DNA from 2 places in the Paenarthrobacter sp. TA1.8 genome. Region 2 is predicted to be linked to the other one. Evidence: predicted binding sites of a transcription regulator. Region 2 holds the regulator's gene; the other holds the start of a gene.

Region 1 (6,644 bases), 1.2 Mb from region 2:
CACATCGGTGCTCTCGGCTGTGAAGGCCTCGGTGAAGCACTCCGGGTCCTCGTAGGCGAAAGGGGACCGGCGGCCGAGGACATAGCCGATCCGCATCCGCGCGGCGACCTCGATGCGTTCGACGCCGTCCATGACGAGCATGCGCAGCTGCCGGTCGAAGTCGATGATCTCCTCAGCGTGGCGCAACGTCGTGCCCGGCCGGTAGCCGCTGAGCACCCGGATGCGGGAGCGCCCGTCCTCGTCGGCGTAGCGCTCGGACTCGCGGAAGGGGTAGAGGTAGCCGGTGAGGCGGTAGTAGCCGACGGCACCCAGCAGCACGGCTGCCCGGTCCCCGACGTCGGCCCCGTGCCACGCCAGCCGGTCGATCTGCGCGTCGACCGACAGCCATGGCTTCGCGTACTCCGCCACGTTCCTCCCCCTGAAAAGAAAATCAGCCCGCGCCTTGCGGCAACGGGCTGATCGTGATGGCTATAAAGTAGCACGGATCGTCTGTCCATGCATCGCTGATGCTGTACGGCGCTGATCACCGTCCGGGCGGCAGCGCGACGCCCAGACGAACCCGGTAGGCCTTCAGGACCTTGCCGAGCGTCTTCAGGTTCTCCGGATGGTCTACACCGGACTCCAGCTCCCTGATCCGGATCGGACGGACGCCGGCGACCTCGGCGACCTGCTTGTGGGAGGCCTTCCCCCGGAGCTTGACCAACAGGTCCGGCAGGTCCTCGTCAAGGTCCTCGAACATGCGGAACTTCTCGGCGGCCCCCATGCGGGTATGACCCAGGTGCCAGTGGCCACAGTGTCCACAGCTGTACCAGCTCGTCGAGGGATCCTCGCGGAGCCGGTCCGGAATCTCGCCCTCGCTGCGGTAGCGGCGCTTGAAGACCTTCTTCCCTTCGCGCATGGTCGTGCACTCGCGCGGGGCGTCCTCGGCCCGGGAGGCGGGGTTGGACATCCCCGCGCACCGGGGAGCGCAGTACAGCCCGAGCAGCACCGGGTCCTGGGGACGCAGCGCCAGACCCTTGCCACACCCCTTGCACCGCTGTCTCTTCGGGAACAGCACCTCAGCCACGCCCGGCCTCCTTCATTTCTGCGTTGCCGGACCGGTCGTCGCGGCCCTCCTCAGCCTTCTTCCTGGCGCGCCTCTCGCGCGCCGCCGCCCGGATCCGGGCGCGGTAATCGGGGTCATCGCGGTACCGCTGCCGCTGCCGCTGCTTCTTGCGCTCGGCCCGCTGCGGGTCCGCGGCGATGTACCTGGCGCTGGCAGCAGCCTGGTCGGCCCGGAACTGCGGGTCCTGGCGGTACCGGCGGGAGTGGTCGCGCTTGCAGGGACGGCACACCCAGGTGCCGTCCTTGGCCCAGTAGCCGTTGTCGGCGTCCATCGTGTGCCCGCGGGCACAGGTACGGCTGCCCGGCCGGCGCAGCGGCTTGGCCCCCTTCTGCATGTGCCCGGGGTTGACGCAGGCACTGCGACCACAGGCCATCCGCAGGATCTCGTCCTGCGTCAGGGACCCGAGCCCGAGCTCCTGCTGCAGGGCCTCCCAGGCGTATCGGCGCGGCGTGGCCGAGGATCGGCCGTTCGACAGGCCGAAGCGGCCCGAGGCGGTCCAGACCCAGCAGCCTGTGCCGTCGAGCCTGCCCGCCTCCTTATCGACCTTCTCCCGGAACCGCTCGGCGTCGGTCGCTGTACTCCTGTGCGTGGCGGTGCTCACCGGATCGGCCGCCCTTCCCGCTCGCGCTCGAGCTTCGCCTGCTTCTTCGTCGCCTCCCGCACCCGGTCCCGGACGAAGACCGCGTCCTTGTGCGTGATCGGAGCCTCGTGGACATTGTGCGAGCCGCGCAGGAAGTTGCTCGTGCGGTCCGCGATCGAGTACGCGAGTGCCTGCTCGATCGCCGCGCTGGTCTCCTTTACCTCACCCAGCTGCCCGTGCAGCGCGGCCAGGCCTTGGGTCTGCTCACGGCCCATCTGCTCCAGGGCTTCCATGCGCGCCGCGATGCTGCCCAGCAGCGGATCACGGGAGCGGAACAGCTGCGCCGCGCGCCGGGTGGCAGCATCGGTCGCCAGTCCAAGGTCGAGCTGGGCCAGCAGAAAGGCCGTGACCAGGCTTGCCTGGCTCAACCGCTCGGTGAACTCGCGGGCCGCCGTGTCGCCGACGCCGAGCTCACGGACGGCCGCTGAGCGCAGCTGCTCCCGCAGCGCGCCGACGATGGCCTCGGGCAGGGCCCGGACGGCAGGCTGGCTCTTCACGCCGTCGAGCCGGAAGCCGCTCTGTGGCAACGACTCGCTGCCCTCGTCCCCTCCGCCGGAGCCGCCCCTGGCCGCCGCAGACTGCACGGCCTCCTGATGGTCGGTGTGCTGGAGCGGGACGGGCGGGAGGAGGTTGGCATCTTCCGGCGGCGACACCGGGAGGGCCGCGGGGTGTGCTTCGGCGTCTGCGTCGTCGTGCACCTGCGGCATCGCTGCTGTGTCCACGACGACGGCGTCGCTCTGGGCCGGGGGAGTGGCGCTGCCTGCTCCCGAGCCTCCCCGCTGGCCGGCACCGGTTTCCCGGTCAAGGTTCTCGGCGCTCTGCTGCGGGGCCTCATCCTTCTCCGGCGTGTCCTGCTCCGGCTCCGCCGGCTGTGCCCGTTCCTGGGCCCGCTTCAGGCCCTCGCTCCCGCCGGTCCGGTACGCATCGAGGAAGGACGTGTCGACGTCCATCAGCTCGTCGGTGGACGGCATGATCTCGTTCAGCCCCTGGCTCACGTCAGCTCCCCGTTCTCCTCGTCCAGCAGATAGTTGTCGCCCCTGGTCAGCCCGAGCAGGGAATCGAAGCCCATGGTCACGACCCGCTCGAGGTTGGCGTTGTTCGTCGAAAGCGCCTTGAGCTCGTCGACGACCTGGTTGATGCGCGCGGTGAGCAGATCAGGGATGTCGAAGTCGAGATTCTCGCGCCGGATCTTCTCGGCGATCGCCTCGGCGTAGTACTCGTTGGCGGAGGGGTAGCCGCGCCGCTGCGCCCAGTACTCCGCCCGCTGCTTCTCGTCCGAGGACAGGCGGGTAAAGACCCGCTCCCTGCGGTCGCTGCCGTTCTGGTCGGTGCTCGGTCCACCGGACCTGGTCGCAGCCCGCGCAGCGGGAGGCGCAGCCTTCGGCTCGTCGACGACGGTCATGTCTGGCCTCTCCTGTCATATTCGACTGATGTACGAGTCCATTCTAACGTCATTCGAATGCCTGTCACGAATGATTGGGCAATGACTTGTGACAGACCTTTGGGAGAGGTCGGGCAGAGAGGTAGGGTCATCTGCGTCACCCGGTCAGCGCCTGATCGCGTGTCCCAGGCGGCCTCGGTTCCTCGACCCCAAGGCCGGGGCCGCTGGACGTTGGTTCGCACCTCCCGTTCGTGGGAAAAAGAGAAGGCCCCGACGCGCATGAAGCGCACCGGGGCCTTTATTCCTGGCTGCCGTCCCAGAGCCCAGGCCTGTCCAGTCCGCCCGGCATTTTGCTCCACGTTGCGCGCCGTTCCCGCCCGGGCGTACGATTCCATCGAACATATGTTCGAAAAGGAAGTGGACATGCAGGCCTCGCAGCCAGAACCGTTGGCGCTCGACGAGCCGCTGATACTCCCGTTTGCGCCGGAAGCCGTCGCCTGCGGCTTCCCCAGCCCTGCAGAGGGATATTGGTCGGGGGACCTCGATCTTGTCCAGCACCTGGTCCGGGACCCAACCTGCACATTCGTCTGGCGTGCAGCCGGCCATTCCATGACCGGAGCCGGAATCAATGACGGCGACCTGCTGCTCGTGGACCGGGGGATCGATCCCGTTCCGGGCAAGATTGTGATCGCCGTCGTTGACGGCGAATACACCGTCAAGCGGCTGGACGTCATCCAAGGACGTACCGTTCTCGTGGCAGAGAACCTCGACTATGCGGACATCGTTCTCCACGAACACACGGAGATGTCAGTCTGGGGCGTGGTCACATGGATTCTGTCTCCTGCGAAAATCAAACGTGGTGTCAGACCCCGCCTATAGTCTCCAGCCGTGGCAATGACGACTCTGACCCCAGCACCCGATCAAATCGCTCTCGTAGACTGCGTCTCCTTTTACGCCAACGCGGAGCGTGTCTTCGACCCCACGCTGCATGACCGGCCGACCCTTGTCCTCTCGAACAATGACGGCTGTGTGGTTGCCGCGTGCCCGCTGGTGAAGGAGCTCGATCCTGACATCATGGGCAAGCCGTGGTTCAAGATCCGCGGCTGGTGCCAGGCCAAGGGCGTCGAAGCCAGGTCATCGAACTATGAGCTCTATGGCTCGCTGAGTGCACGGGTTGCCACCATTCTGGGCCGCTTCAGTGCGTGGCAGGAAGTGTATTCGATCGACGAAAGCTGGCTGAAGCTGCGGGGGGCTCCTGAAGAACTCGAATCACGGGGACAGGAGATCCGACGGACTGTCCTCCAGCTGACCGGAATTCCTGTCCGCGTCGCGATCGGTCCCACGAAGACCCTCGCCAAGGTAGCGGCTCTCGGCATCAAGAAAAACCCCGCGTTCAATGGTGTTCTCGATCTCCGGCGGTTTTCGGAGGAGCAGCTTGACCGGATCCTTGACTCCCTCCATGTGACTGACCTCTGGGGCGTCGCCGGGCGTAACGGCAAGCGCCTGGCTGCGCTCGGCATCCACACGGCCAGAGAACTGCGCGACGCTGATGCCAAATGGCTCCGCAAACGGTTCTCCGTCGTCATGGAAAGAACCATCCTGGAGCTGCGCGGGCAAAAATGCATCGAGCTGGAGACCCAGCCGCCGGCTGCCAAGGACCAGCTGATCTATTCCAGGAGCTTCTCGCGCAAGCTTACGGACCCTGACGAGATGCATCAGGTTCTGTCGATCTACGCCCAGCGGGTCTCAGCACGTCTTCGGGCCCAGGGGTCCGTCGCCGGCGTGCTCTCGGTGTGGGCTTCGACCGGCTGGGCCGACGAAGGAACCGTCCCGCATTCAGCCCACCGGGCTGTTCCGCTGGCCATGCCGACCGATGACCCGATCGCGCTTACGAAAGCTGCCAGTGTGATCCTGCCTGATCTGTTTCCGACCGCCGGTATCCGCTACGCCCGTGCAGGAGTTGTACTCACGGGACTGCGCGCGGGTGACGGCGTTCAGTTCCTACCTGTGTTCCAATCCGAATTCGAAGATCGGGGAGTAGGGAAGGTACTTGACGAAATCACGAGAAAGCTCGGCGCGCAGGCAGTGGGTGTGGGCCTGGGTGGCATGAAGACCCCGCCGGCGTGGGAGATGAAGCGCGCCATGCTCTCGAAGCGCTGCACGACCCACTGGGACGAGCTGCCGGTCGCTGTGGCATAGCGGGGTAAGGGAAGCGCAGGACCTCAACAGCACCCGCGCCGGCAGCAAACTCGAGCAGCGACCTGCCACATTAAAGCGCGGCTTCGAGTTCCTCCGAGGAATACCCGAACATGTAATCCTCATCCTTACCGTGTGAGGCCCAGATCTGAGCTGCATCGTAAACACTCAGCGCCTCGCTGTCGTCATCGTCATCGTCATCGTCATCTAGACCGTAGCGACACTCAAGGCAGTACATCTCGGAGTAAACAAACTTTTTCACCAGGGGCGTCCCACAGTTGGGGCACGGGGGCGTTTCACCCTCGTAGACATCGATCTCGTCCCAGCTTTTTTCCTTCTTCGCAAGGAAATCAAAGATACCCAAAGGCCCTACCGTCCCAATACGTCCCGCCGAAGCCGTTTCTGATATGACATAAACCGCTGACGACAAGCACAACCGCAATTTTCGACACGGTCAGTATCGCATGCGCCTGTTAGGTACTACCTCCACGCGAGTAAGGCGATACCTGGACGAACTTTGTTTCGGTGCCGCCGGGACCGTAGTGCTGCACGCGCTGGTGCCCGCTGACATTATGCTCGGTCGGAGACTTTCTGCTGGCCTCCTCGCCGATGCCCTCGAAAGCCGCCTCCGTGAACTCAGGGATTTTCTCCCAGACCGCCGCGCTGACCTGCTTGAATACTTCGGGCGACTTCAGTGTCAACAACGTGACCGCGCCAGCAGCCGCAAGAGCGCCAACGGCGAGACCTGTCTTGAAAGCCGGATGCTCCTTGATCCGCTGCCAGCGGGTCGGGCCCTGGCTCATATCCTGCTCGCAGGCTCCGGCGGCCTCAGGGTTGGGCACTTCAATGGGCTCAGACTGGACTGACTTGTCCTTGGGCTGCTGAAGACGTGATGGATTGAGCGGCTGCGCCCGATCGAACGGGCCTTCTTGATCATGACCGGGCACTCAGGCAGTCTATCCTTTACCGGCAATCCCAGTCTCGCTCCGGTCTTAGGCAGGCTACTCACTGCGCATGCTGTTACTTGACAACTTTCTCTTCTCCAACGGACAGAGGACGGCCGGGCAGGGCTCTATGCTCAGAGCTATGGAGGTTGAATTGACCATTGAAGATGCCCAGGGCGAAATGATGCGCGTCAGCGCGACGGGCCCCGACTATGGCACCACCCTGGCTGCTGCGAAGGCCAAAATCCCGGAAGGATCCCGGATGATCATCATTCGCGTTCCGGACCGTGAGGTGTAACCGTTTCAGTATGCTCCTCCGCCCGGATACCCTGCTGAATTCCCAGCAAGGTCCTGGTCCGGCCTGAAGCAAGCAGTCCG
Region 2 (6,644 bases):
CGTCGTAATGCGGTTCCGTCTGTTGCCATCGCCGGGTACACGAACGCTGGGAAGTCGTCCCTGCTGAACCGCCTGACTGACGCAGGTGTCCTGGTGGAGAACGCCCTGTTCGCCACCCTGGATCCCACAGTCCGTAAGGCGCAAACCCCGGACGGCATCGGCTATACACTCGCAGACACCGTTGGGTTCGTTCGTTCACTCCCAACCCAGCTCATTGAGGCTTTCCGCTCCACGCTGGAGGAAGTTGCGGATGCGGACTTGATCCTCCATGTGGTGGATGCATCGCACCCCGATCCTGAGGGACAGATTGCAGCGGTAAGGGCCGTTTTCACCGAGGTTGATGCCCGCAAGGTTCCCGAGATCATCGTCCTCAACAAGGTGGACGTCGCGGATCCCTTCGTGGTGGAGCGCCTCAAGCAGAAAGAGCCCCGCCATGCTGTTGTGTCCACCCGGACGGGCCAGGGCATCGCGGAGCTGCTGGAAGACATCAGCCGGTCCATTCCCCGGCCCGGCGTGCGCCTTGAACTGCTCATTCCCTACGACCGCGGGGAAATGATCAGCAAATTGCACAGTTCCGACTCGGAAATCCTCAGCACTGAGCATGAGGAGAACGGGACCCGGGTAGTTGTCATGGTGCGCGAAGGCCTGGCCGCTGAACTGGAGTCATTCGTCAGTAATGGTTGAGAAGGTGGCGGCGGACGCCGTCGAATCGGTGGGGGAGAAGACCACCCTCGAACTGTTGGATCGGGCTGTTGCCGGCATGGGCGGACAAAGCCGTGCCGGCCAGCACGAAATGGCCAAGCACGTCACCCGGGCCATCGAGACCGGGGAGCACCTGCTGGTCCAGGCGGGAACGGGAACAGGTAAGTCGTTGGCTTACCTGATTCCGTTGATCGCCCATTCCATGGACAGCGATAAACCGACTCTCGTGTCCACCGCCACCCTGGCACTCCAAACCCAAATCGTTGGGCGGGACCTTCCCAGGCTGCTGGAGACCATCAACCCTGCCCTTGAGCGCCCGGTCAATGTGGCGCTCGTCAAGGGCAGGGCAAATTATGTGTGCCTGCAGAAGCTCGAAGGCGGGTTCCCCAGCGAAGAGCCCTCCGAAGGGCAGCTGTTCTCCCTCGGCGAGGACACCAGCGTGCCCCACTTTGCTGCTTCCATGGGCGGTCCGCAATCACAGCTGGGTAAGGAAGTAGTCCGTCTTCGGGAATGGGCTGAGAAGACCGCTACCGGAGACCGCGATGAACTCATGCCAGGGGTCACCGACAGGGCCTGGCGTCAGGTATCCGTGACGTCCATGGAGTGCTTGGGCGCCCAGAAGTGTCCCGTAGCAGAAGAGTGCTTCAGCGAGCTGGCACGCTCACGGGCGGGTGAAGCCGACGTTGTGGTCACCAACCACGCAATGCTGGCCGTCAGTGCCTTTGAAGGCCTGGCCGTGCTGCCTGAGTACGATGTCGTGGTGGTTGACGAGGCGCATGAACTTCAGGACCGCGTGACCGGTGCTGTTTCAGGCCAGTTGTCGGTGGCCATGGTTCACGCGGCGGCATCAAGTGCACGCAAACACACGGCCATTACAGTGGACGCGCTCAACGCTGCCGCGGAGCGCTTGGATATGGCCATCGCCGGCGTGCCCAACGGGCTGTTGCCCAACGGCCTTAACGACGAACAGCTCGACTGTCTGGACCAGTTGCGGGAGGCCACGCGCGCTGCGCTCTCGGATTCGAAGACAGATTCATCAAACGCAGTCGACGGCGGACGGCAGTTGGCGCGTTCACGGCTCATGCTGATCCTGGAATTGTGCGAACGCATGCTGGCCGCCAAGGAGAACCGCGAAGTTGTATGGTTCTCCAGGAACAGCACGTTCGACCCGCACCAGGGCTATTCCCAACCGGACGAGACTGCTCCCGCCTTGCTCAACATCGCCCCGCTCAGCGTTGCCGGGCGGCTTCGCGAGGGTCTCTTCGCCGGCCACACGGTGGTGCTGACCTCCGCCACGCTGGCCATCGGCTCGGCTTTCGAACCGGCAGCAGGTGGCCTCGGCCTCATCGGCGACGGTGCCCCGAGCTGGACCGGGATCGATGTGGGTTCGCCCTTTGATTATCCCAAACAGGGTGTCCTGTATGTGGCCAAGCACCTCCCAAAACCCGGTCGTGGTACTTCCCCCGAGGCGCTCGACGAATTGGAAGACCTCATCCGTGCCTCCGGCGGGGGAGCCTTGTGTTTGTTCTCCTCACGGCGTGCGGCCGAAGAAGCAGCCGACGCCATGCGGCTCCGGCTGGACGTGGATATCCTCTGCCAAGGCGAATCCACCATGGCGGCCCTCGTGAAGCAGTTCGCGGATGAGCCTGACACATGCCTCTTCGGGACCATGTCACTGTGGCAGGGCGTAGATGTTCCGGGTGGCTCGTGCCGCTTGGTGGTCATTGACCGCATTCCCTTCCCGCGGCCCGATGATCCCCTCATGACTGCGCGCTCACGTGCGGTGGCGCAATCAGGTGGAAATGGCTTTATGGCCGTATCGGCTACGCATGCTGCCATCCGACTGGCGCAGGGTGCTGGCCGCCTGATCCGTTCAACAGGAGACAAAGGAGTAGTTGCAGTGCTCGACTCGCGGCTCTCGACGGAACGCTACGGAGGCTTCCTGCGTGCCGCCCTGCCGCCGTTCTGGGCAACGACGGACCGGGCAGTGGTCCGTGGCGTCCTGGAGCGCCTGGGCTCGGCTAAAGCCCCGTAGGGCTCCTAAAGGGAGCGCAGTACCGAAACTACCTTGCCCATGATGGTGGCTTGATCGCCCAGAATGGGTTCGTACTGCGTGTTCTGCGGAAGCAGCCACGTATGGCCATCCCTCTGACGGAAGGTCTTTACGGTTGCTTCGTCATCCAGCAGGGCTGCCACGATGTCGCCGTTGATGGCGTCATTCTGGCGGCGGACCACAACCCAGTCACCGTCACAGATGGCGGCGTCAATCATGGAATCGCCAGCCACCTTCAGCATGAATAATTCGCCATGCCCCACGAGCTGGCGGGGGAGCGCCAGCACGTCTTCCACCGTCTGGTCAGCCAGGATCGGTCCGCCGGCCGCGATCCGGCCCACCAGCGGGACCATGGCGGTATCACTGGCACTGGCTAGCTCTGTTACGGCAAGGCCCCCCGCGCTGCGAAGGGTGGTGGGCGCTTCCACGCCCGGAATGGTGCCACCATCAAGGGTCAGCGGCATCAGGACTTCCATGGCGCGGGGACGCTTGGGATCCCTGCGGAGGTAGCCAAGCTTCTCCAATTGGGACAACTGATGAGTGACGCTCGACAAACTGGCCAGACCCACGGTGTCACCGATCTCGCGCATGCTGGGCGGGTATCCGTTGTCGTTGACCGACCGTTGGATGGTCTCCAGAATCTTTTTCTGCCGGACAGTCAGGCTCTTGGGACTCTTCTGAGGCTGCTGGCTCCGCAGGGGTGCCCCGCCGCCTGTGGCTTTCGCTGCCATGTTCGCCAATGCCTTTCCATTCCGCCCGAGGCGAGCCCGGGGTCGTTGGGTCTGCAAAAAATGTCAGACCCTCCTGTTCCACTGAAACAGTGCTGTTTCTTCACTCAAACGTAGGGCAGGCACAGGCGTTTATCAAACATTTGTTCTAGCGAGTCTCGACACCGTTCGTTGATAAGTGCTAAAAATGTCATAGCAAGGTTCGAATATGTGTTCTATAAACCTGATGCTGGAGCCGAATGTTCGAACAGAGTGTTCGAACATCCGGGATCAGAGGACGGGAACGCAAAGAATTGGCCGCCAAGCTCCGGGCACCCCGGAACCTGGCAATAGCTCAGAAGGGCTCAGCTCATGTCCGCAGTCACTACGTTCGCTGAATTCCGCACCACTCAGGCGCCCGCTCGCCTGCGTCTGACCCGGCGGGGACGGATTGTCTTCTTCGGCATCCCGGCAATGCTGTTGGTGGCGGCGCTGCTGACCCTCGCCGGTTTTATCAACTCCCCGGCCAAGGCGTCGGACTCCCAGTCCCAATTGCGTCCGCCCGTTGCAGTCACTGTCACCGTCCAGCCGGGGCAATCCCTCTGGGGCATCGCCGGCGCCGCCGCTCCGGAGCGGGACCCGCGTGATGTCATCGCGGAGATCATCCAGCTGAACGACCTCCGCGGCGGCCGCATTCTGCCCGGTCAGCAGCTGTTCGTCCCTGCAAACTGAGTCGTCCACAGTCCGAAGGAACCGATCGCCCGGCGTCACAGTTAGTCGGCAGTCCGGGCCGCCCCTTAAACTGTGATGGTGAGTGACCAGCTTGAGCGACTTGACAGACTTCCCCTCCGGACCAACCTGCGTGGACTGAGCCCCTATGGCGCACCGCAGCTTGACGTCCCCATCCTGCTCAACGTCAACGAAAACACTCATGGCGTCCCCGCGGATGTCCAGGCCGCCATCACCGAGGCTGTCGCCGCGGCGGCCACAGGACTGAACCGCTATCCGGACCGCGAGTTCACTGAACTACGGGAAGCGCTGGCCGAGTACCTTGGCCACGAACTTTCTCCGGACAACATCTGGGCCGCCAACGGATCCAATGAAGTCCTGCAGCAAATCCTCCAGGCATTTGGTGGACCGGGACGCAAAGCGCTCGGTTTCCCGCCCACGTACTCCATGTACCCCCTTCTGGCGAGTGGCACGGACACGGAGTATGTCCGCGGAGTGCGTGCTGACGACTACGGGCTGGACGCCGAATCGGCCGCCGCGCAGGTTCGGGAAACGGGCGCCAACATCGTGTTCCTGTGCTCACCGAACAACCCAACCGGTACAGGGTTGGGCTTGGACGTTGTCGAAGCCGTCTACGAGGCCGGAGAAGCGAGCCAGGCCATCGTGATCGTGGACGAGGCGTATCACGAGTTCGCGCACGACAATACTCCGAGCGCCTTGACGTTGTTGCCAGGACGCGAGCGGTTGATCGTCTCGCGCACCATGAGCAAAGCGTTCGCCCTTGCAGGTGCCCGGCTCGGCTACATGGCGGCAGCCCCGGAAGTCACAGACGCCATCAGGCTGGTCCGCCTTCCGTACCACTTGTCTGCCGTCACTCAGGCAACGGCCCTGGCTGCGCTCAACCACCGCGAAGCCCTGATGGCCGACGTCGAGGACATCAAGGTACAACGCGACCGGATTGTGACTGAGCTCCTTCGCATGGGCCTCAAGCCCTCGGCCTCCGACTCCAACTACGTCTTCTTTGGCGGCCTCGAGGAGCCGCACAAGATTTGGCAGGGCCTGCTCGATGCCGGTGTGCTGATTCGCGACGTCGGCATCCCCGGGCACTTGCGTGTTACCGCCGGAACCGAACCGGAAACCACCGCCTTCCTTGAGGCCTTGGAAGCACTTCTGGACGGCACGGCGCCGCAGCGCGCCTAAACTTGTCCATAGACCCAATCCACCCTCCGTGTATAAGGACGTCCCAATGAGCGAAACCGGCGCCACGCCGACCGCTGCCCGCACCGCGCGCATGGAGCGCACCACCAGCGAGTCTTCAGTCCTGGTGGAGATCAACCTGGACGGTTCCGGTGTCTCGGACATCAGTACCTCGGTTCCGTTCTACGACCACATGCTGACGGCACTCTGCAAGCACTCCCTGATCGACATGACGGTGAAGGCCACGGGCGACACCCACATCGACGCGCACCACACCGTGGAAGATGTCGCCATCACTTTTGGCGAGGTCCTGCGGACGGCATTGGGCAACAAGGCCGGCATCCGTCGCTTCGGCGAAGCAACTGTTCCTTTGGATGAAGCGCTGGCGCACGCCGTCGTGGATGTTTCCGGGCGTCCTTACCTGGTGCACGGTGGTGAGCCGGCCGGGCAGGAGTACCACCTGATCGGTGGACACTTCACGGGCTCGCTGACACGCCACGTTTTTGAAGCCATCACGTTGCATGCCGGAATCTGCCTGCACATGAGTGTCTTGGCTGGCCGGGACCCGCACCACATCGTTGAGGCCCAGTTCAAAGCTTTTGCCCGCGCTTTACGTGCAGCCGTGGAATCCGATCCCCGCGTGGAGGGCATCCCTTCCACCAAGGGCGCACTATGAGCGGCCAGTTTCTGAAGAATGGAGCGGTGGCTGACGCCACTGCATCCGTGAAGCCGGAGTCGCCCGAAGGCAAGCCCACCGTAACTGTGCTGGACTACGGATCGGGCAACGTACGGTCCGCCGTCCGTGCGCTTGAGCGCGCCGGCGCCCACGTTGTTCTGAGCTCCAAGCCTGAGGACGTGCTTAACGCTGACGGCTTGGTGGTGCCCGGGGTTGGTGCCTACGAGACGGTGATGAAGGAGCTCAAGTCCGTCGATGCCATCCGCATGATTGGACGCCGGGTTGCTGGTGGCCGCCCTGTGCTGGCCATCTGCGTCGGCTTGCAGGTCCTCTTCGAAGCCGGTGTAGAGCACGGCACCGAATCCGAGGGTATGGCCGAGTGGCCGGGCAAGGTTGAACTCCTTCCCGCTCCCGTGGTGCCGCACATGGGCTGGAACACCGTGGACGTACCTGAGGGCTCAAAGCTGTTCGCCGGCGTTGAGCAGGAACGTTTCTACTTTGTGCACTCCTACGGTGTCCAGGAGTGGAACTTCGACGTCGTCCAGCCCCGCATGGCTCCTCCCATGGTCACGTGGTCCGA

Evidence for each region. The regulator LexA, encoded in region 2, represses DNA repair genes until DNA is damaged. The targets are predictions, from matches to a motif close to TCGAACANNTGTTCGA.
Region 1: a site for LexA is predicted at 3,521-3,536, ahead of ACNAOT_RS13585 (LexA family protein). Genes of this name have one in related genera too.

What each region holds. Positions count from the first base shown of each region.
Region 1 covers NZ_CP184287.1:2,912,627-2,919,270, reverse strand. Annotated here, with positions in the region: gene ACNAOT_RS13610 (Abi family protein) at 1-408, opposite strand, end outside; gene ACNAOT_RS13605 (helix-turn-helix domain-containing protein) at 524-1,066, opposite strand; gene ACNAOT_RS13600 (hypothetical protein) at 1,059-1,706, opposite strand; gene ACNAOT_RS13595 (hypothetical protein) at 1,703-2,740, opposite strand; gene ACNAOT_RS13590 (hypothetical protein) at 2,737-3,147, opposite strand; gene ACNAOT_RS13585 (LexA family protein) at 3,550-4,005, shown strand; gene ACNAOT_RS13580 (Y-family DNA polymerase) at 4,021-5,325, shown strand; gene ACNAOT_RS13575 (hypothetical protein) at 5,396-5,686, opposite strand; gene ACNAOT_RS13570 (hypothetical protein) at 5,796-6,269, opposite strand; gene ACNAOT_RS13565 (hypothetical protein) at 6,421-6,564, shown strand.
Region 2 covers NZ_CP184287.1:1,734,141-1,740,784, forward strand. Annotated here, with positions in the region: gene hflX (GTPase HflX) at 1-684, shown strand, start outside; gene ACNAOT_RS08145 (ATP-dependent DNA helicase) at 677-2,737, shown strand; gene lexA (transcriptional repressor LexA) at 2,743-3,486, opposite strand; gene ACNAOT_RS08155 (LysM peptidoglycan-binding domain-containing protein) at 3,835-4,194, shown strand; gene ACNAOT_RS08160 (histidinol-phosphate transaminase) at 4,273-5,391, shown strand; gene hisB (imidazoleglycerol-phosphate dehydratase HisB) at 5,438-6,064, shown strand; gene hisH (imidazole glycerol phosphate synthase subunit HisH) at 6,061-6,644, shown strand, end outside.